Linked DNA regions of Bacillus pumilus. The protein of the gene in region 1 binds, or shares a complex with, the protein of each later gene. Links are inferred from orthologs where the notes say so. Each region holds a gene or a part of one and is shown in the gene's direction. Other genes may lie near its edges. The genes, in order: metK and groL.

The links.
Region 2: the proteins of metK (region 1) and groL are in contact, whole or in part, in a cryo-EM structure (PDB 8P4O), measured with the Escherichia coli proteins. The link is inferred for Bacillus pumilus from one-to-one orthologs.

The regions. Positions count from the first base shown.
Region 1 is NZ_CP046128.1:2,623,764-2,627,037, reverse strand. What follows is about bases 333-3,274. They hold metK (methionine adenosyltransferase), read left to right. Parts: upstream 333-1,173; coding sequence 1,174-2,376; downstream 2,377-3,274. Other genes in these bases: asnB (asparagine synthase (glutamine-hydrolyzing)), read left to right, coding at 2,526-3,274; pckA (phosphoenolpyruvate carboxykinase (ATP)), read right to left, coding at 333-615. Also shown: more of pckA, read right to left, coding at 1-332. UniProt on the Escherichia coli protein: Catalyzes the formation of S-adenosylmethionine (AdoMet) from methionine and ATP.
Region 2 is NZ_CP046128.1:567,231-570,451, forward strand. The notes cover bases 1-2,889. They hold groL (chaperonin GroEL), read left to right. Parts: upstream 1-572; coding sequence 573-2,207; downstream 2,208-2,889. Other genes in these bases: GKC25_RS02825 (CPBP family intramembrane glutamic endopeptidase), read right to left, coding at 1-2; groES (co-chaperone GroES), read left to right, coding at 232-516; GKC25_RS02840 (DUF3231 family protein), read right to left, coding at 2,843-2,889. In the rest of the region: more of GKC25_RS02840, read right to left, coding at 2,890-3,221.

The DNA.
Region 1 (3,274 bases):
ATTCATGACAGAGAAAATGGACTTTTTCATCTCTCCTGCATATTCTGTACCACCGATCAGAATGGTGCGTTTTTCAAAAGAAACGATAATAAACGTTTCAGAGTTTGTGCCATCTGTTTCAGGATCTGCTTTAAAATGCGGTGCAGATAAGATGGTGAATGGTTTTTCGTTTGAAGAAGGTGTTGATCCGTCAGGTCTGATGAATAGCTGCTTTGCAAAGAGATTGTGCCATGCAAATTCGTTTACCACTGTAATTGGCATACGGTATCTTTCATCAGCGCCGGCAAATCCTTCAAAGACGAATAGTTCATCACGTTCTTTTAAGTATGACACAACCTTTGTATATAAACGGTCAAATGCTTCTTTAGAGATCGGCTGGTTGACTTGACCCCAATCAATTTTATGTTCAGAGCTTTCTTCTTTGACGATAAATTTATCTTTAGGTGAACGTCCTGTGTAGGCACCAGTTGTAGCGCGGACAGCTCCTGTTGATGTTAAAACGCCTTCATCACGTGCCAAAATCTTTTCAACAAGTTTCGGAACAGATAAATTTTGGTGCGTATTTTCTAATGAGAGCAATGACTGCAAATCTTCTTTTAAATCCACTGAGTTCATAAAAAAAACCCTTCCTTTACCGTTGAATTTGTTTGTTTTGATTAGTATAACACATTCATAATAATAGTCTATACTATTTAAATGTTTTTGTGTGTGTTTTTTCATTTCTGCTATGAAAATATGCTTTTTGGTGATGCTAAGTGTGAGGTGAAAAAAGAGGGGAGATAATTCTGATGAAGCATTGACATGATGCAAGGGTTTGAGATAAGATATCTTATTGAACGGATACTCTTATCCCGAGTTGGTGGAGGGACAGGCCCGATGAAGCCCAGCAACCGGTTTCTTGTGAAAAAGGCATGAATATGCTGAGAAACCAAGGTGCTAACCTGATGCAAGGTACAAGAACACCTTGAGCGATAAGAGTGAAAGGCATGCGATCTCAGACCCTTTCCTCGCAATGAAGGAAATGGTTTTTTTATTTTTGGGATATCATATGAACAAATTGCCAATAACATCTCTAATAGAAACGTTTTCAAATATAAGAGGGAACGAGTTCCGTATCATATTGGAGGCCTCATCTTGGGATGATGTGGTCTTGTACAGGAGGAAATAGCCATTATGAGTCAAAATCGTCGTTTATTTACTTCAGAATCAGTAACAGAAGGACATCCGGATAAAATCTGTGATCAAATTTCAGACAGCATTTTGGATGAAATTTTAAAGAAAGATCCAAATGCACGTGTTGCCTGTGAAACTTCTGTTACAACGGGTCTCGTATTAGTAAGCGGTGAAATTACAACGTCTACTTATGTCGATATTCCAAAGACGGTGCGTGACACGATTAAGGAAATTGGCTACACACGTGCGAAATATGGTTTTGATGCGGAAACATGTGCAGTGCTCACATCCATTGATGAACAGTCTGCTGATATTGCGCAAGGTGTAGACAAAGCGCTTGAAGCACGTGAAGGAACAATGACTGAAGAAGAAATTGATGCGATCGGTGCAGGTGACCAAGGATTGATGTTTGGTTTTGCCAACAACGAAACCGAAGAGCTCATGCCGCTGCCGATTTCACTAGCGCATAAATTATCTCTGCGTTTAACAGAAGTGCGCAAGGATCAAACACTTGCCTATCTTCGTCCAGACGGAAAAACACAAGTAACAGTAGAATATGATGAGCAAAATAAACCTGTTCGTATTGACACAGTGGTTATTTCTACGCAGCATGCACCAGAAGTGACGCTTGAACAAATTCAAAGCGACTTAAAAGAGCATGTCATCCGCCCTGTGGTTCCAAGCGAACTCATTGACGAAGAGACAAAATACTTTATTAACCCAACAGGCCGTTTCGTCATCGGCGGACCTCAAGGAGATGCTGGTTTAACTGGACGTAAAATCATCGTTGATACGTATGGCGGGTACGCTCGTCATGGCGGCGGTGCTTTCTCTGGGAAGGACGCAACAAAGGTTGACCGTTCTGCGGCATACGCTGCTCGTTACGTAGCGAAAAACATTGTAGCTGCCGGTCTTGCAGATTCTTGTGAAGTACAACTTGCTTATGCAATTGGTGTTGCGCAGCCTGTATCGATTTCAATTGATACATTCGGAACAGGAAAAGCTTCTGAAGAAAAATTAATTGAAGTGGTTCGTGCGAACTTTGATCTTCGTCCAGCTGGCATTATTAAAATGCTTGACCTGCGTCGTCCGATCTATAAACAAACAGCTGCATACGGACATTTCGGCCGTCATGATTTAGATCTTCCGTGGGAAAAAACGGATAAAGCCGATACACTTCGTAAAGAAGCATTAGGACAATAACAACATAGAAAACCGCTTATTTTAAGCGGTTTTCCTTTTGATTAAAAAAAAATTCTACAAAAAGTGAAAAAATGTGAAACAAAATCGGACAAAATACTGTCTAATTATAGGTCTACTTTTAAGAAATAACATAACGTGGAGGCAATAATATGTGTGGGTTTGTTGGTGTATTTAATCACCGTCCATTGTCCGAAACTACTGAGCAGGAAGAGTTAATTAAACAAATGAATCGTCTCATCGTTCACCGTGGTCCCGATGATGAGGGTTACTTTCATGACGAGCATGTAGGATTTGGATTTAGACGTTTAAGTATTATAGATGTTGAGCACGGAAAGCAGCCGCTTTCTTATGAAGATGAAAAGTATTGGATTATTTTCAACGGAGAAATTTATAACTATGTGGAGCTGAAGGAAGAGCTTGTGAAAAAGGGCTATACGTTCAGCACAGATTCTGATACGGAAGTACTGCTTGCCACATACCGTCATTATAAAGAAGAGGCGGCTTCTAAACTTCGCGGCATGTTTGCATTTTTAATTTGGGATAAAGAAGCGCAGCAATTATATGGCGCGAGAGATCCTTTTGGCATCAAACCGCTTTATTTTACACAAATGGATGAGCAAGTGTACTTTGCGTCTGAACGCAAAAGCTTGATGGCTGTGAACGAGAACATTTTATTTGATGAGACTTCATTGCAGCAGTACATGTCGTTCCAGTTCGTTCCTGAGCCAAATACACTTGATCAAAAGGTGCACAAAGTTGAGCCTGGTCATCAGTTTATTTTACGCCCAGGACAGGAGATCGAATTTAAGACATACTGGAAGGTTCAATTCAAGCCTGAACAAACACAAGAACAGAAATTAATAGAAGAAGTACGCGATGCAATCTATGATTCTGTGAA
Region 2 (3,221 bases), 2.1 Mb from region 1 along the record:
AAGTAACGAAAACCCCTTTACTAAAAGAACTAGATTTATTGTAACACAAGTCTTCTTCTTCGATGAAAAGGAAAGAATCTGAGTTGAAAAAAGATCATGAAAGCGTAAAAATTTTTAAAGGTTTTTACTTGAAATTACAGAAGACATTCTTTATTATAATAAATGTGTTAGCACTCACTAGTGATGAGTGCTAAAAAAGACTACATATAAAAATTGAGGAGGTTGTTTCTTATGTTAAAGCCATTAGGCGATCGCGTAATCATTGAACTCGTTGAATCTGAGGAAAAAACCGCTAGCGGTATTGTGTTACCGGATTCTGCAAAAGAAAAACCGCAAGAAGGTAAAATTGTTGCAGCAGGTTCAGGCCGTGTACTTGAAAGTGGTGAGCGCGTTGCGTTAGAAGTAAACACAGGCGACCGCATTATCTTCTCAAAATATGCAGGCACTGAAGTGAAATATGAAGGCAAAGAATATTTAATCCTTCGTGAGAGCGACATTTTAGCTGTTATTGGTTAATCACATAAAAAAACATTGAGATATATTTTTAAAAAGACTGAGGAGGTTTCGTTATTATGGCAAAAGATATTAAGTTCAGTGAAGAAGCACGTCGCGCGATGTTACGTGGTGTAGATGCACTTGCAGATGCTGTAAAAGTAACTTTAGGACCTAAAGGACGTAACGTGGTTCTTGAGAAAAAATTCGGTTCTCCACTTATCACAAATGATGGTGTAACGATTGCAAAAGAAATCGAATTAGAAGATGCATTTGAAAACATGGGTGCAAAACTTGTGGCTGAAGTTGCAAGCAAAACAAACGACGTAGCTGGTGATGGTACAACAACTGCAACGGTTCTAGCTCAGGCAATGATCCGTGAAGGTCTTAAAAACGTAACAGCTGGTGCAAACCCTGTTGGCGTTCGTAAAGGGATCGAAGAAGCAGTGAAAGTAGCACTTGAAGGCTTGCACGAGATTTCTAAACCAATCGAAGGCAAAGAATCAATTGCTCAAGTTGCGTCTATTTCTGCAGCAGATGAAGAAGTAGGCAGCCTAATCGCTGAAGCAATGGAGCGTGTAGGTAACGACGGCGTGATCACAATCGAAGAATCTAAAGGGTTCACAACTGAGCTTGAAGTGGTTGAAGGAATGCAGTTTGACCGCGGATATGCTTCACCATACATGGTGACTGATTCTGATAAGATGGAAGCGGTTCTTGAAAATCCTTACATCTTAATCACTGATAAAAAGATCACAAACATTCAAGAAATCCTTCCTGTACTTGAGCAAGTTGTACAACAAGGAAAACCATTATTGATCATTGCTGAAGATGTAGAAGGCGAAGCACTTGCAACACTTGTTGTGAACAAACTTCGTGGAACATTCAACGCAGTGGCAGTCAAAGCACCTGGATTCGGTGACCGTCGTAAAGCAATGCTTGAAGACATCTCTGTTCTAACTGGCGGAGAGTTAATCACAGAAGACCTAGGACTTGACCTGAAATCAACCGAAATCGGTCAGCTTGGCCGCGCGTCTAAAGTTGTTGTGACAAAAGAAAACACAACCATCGTAGAAGGCTCAGGAGATTCTGCTCAAATCGCAGCACGCGTTAACCAAATCCGTGCGCAAGTAGAAGAAACAACTTCTGAATTCGATAAAGAAAAATTACAAGAACGTCTTGCAAAACTAGCTGGCGGCGTCGCTGTCATCAAAGTTGGTGCTGCAACTGAAACAGAACTAAAAGAGCGTAAACTGCGCATCGAGGATGCACTGAACTCAACTCGTGCAGCAGTTGAAGAAGGTATTGTATCCGGTGGTGGTACAGCACTTGTGAATGTATACAAAAAAGTCGCTTCAATCGAAGCAGATGGTGACGTTCAAACAGGTGTAAACATCGTTCTACGTTCTCTTGAAGAGCCAATCCGTCAAATCGCTCACAACGCAGGTCTTGAAGGATCCGTCATCGTTGAGCGCTTGAAAAACGAAGAAATTGGCGTAGGCTTCAACGCAGCAACAAACGAATGGGTAAACATGATCGAAAAAGGAATCGTTGACCCAACAAAAGTAACTCGCTCTGCACTTCAAAACGCAGCTTCTGTTGCAGCAATGCTTCTAACAACTGAAGCAGTCGTTGCTGACAAACCAGAAGAAGGCGGCTCAGGCGGCGGAATGCCGGATATGGGCGGCATGGGTGGTATGGGCGGCATGATGTAATCAGGGTTTCAAAACCTTGTTATATCAACGTCTGAAATAATAATATGCTTTTCTTGTCGTCGTATTTGTCCTTGTGTTATTAAACACAAGGCAACCTGTGACAAATAAGCTAACTATAGAAGAAGGCCTTTCATCAGTTTGCAAAACTGTTGGGAGGCCTTTTCTTCCATATTAACAGTCATATGAGCATAGATATTCCTTGTAGTATGACTAACCTTTATGTCCACTACGCTATTGTTTTTCATTAATGACGATTCGATCTCAAGCAGTATGGTATGAGCAACCTTGTTGATTAAATGGAACCTCGGAACGGGCCCGACTTTATGCTGCAATTGCAAGGACTATAATAGAGAAAGGTTACTCTCGAAGTTTTTACCACTGGTTAGTTGCTATCAATGTTTAAAGAACCTATAGTAATAGGAGCTTTTAAATCTGAGGAAGATATTTTTAGGTATATTAAAGGAATTGATCTTCTAGTGCTGATGATGTTGGCTCAAAGGCAATCGATGGGAATGGCAAAATATAGTGACTGTAAAGAGAGTGAAGGAGAGTTTTCAATTTGTAGAAAGTTTAAAGCTTAGCAAGAAAAGAGTAAACCCTAAAGGTCTACTCTTTAATGTTTAATCATCTTATGATTAGCAATCTTCTGCTTTGCTATGATGAAGAGGTGGTGGAATTAACCATCCTTTTTCTTTGTTAAGTCTAAGGACTTTTGCTCCAAGTGCTGTCTTTTGAACATGAAACTGTCCAAACATCATAGCTATGTCTTCTCGAATGGATTGCCCCATAATTGTGCTACACGATACTAAGCCTGCCGCAATGTTCGCCGAAAGACCAGCGGCTATTTCTGGATCTTGAAAACGTGCCCCTACTGGAATATCGTCTATACAAGCTTTAGGTCGTTCAGGAGGTGTTGGAGGTAAGCCAATTCCATTTTCTTTTAATAAAGTTTCAATTTCTTTGATTTCTTGTTGCCCACCCTGAATAGCTTCTTCAATTAATTTTTGTAAGTCT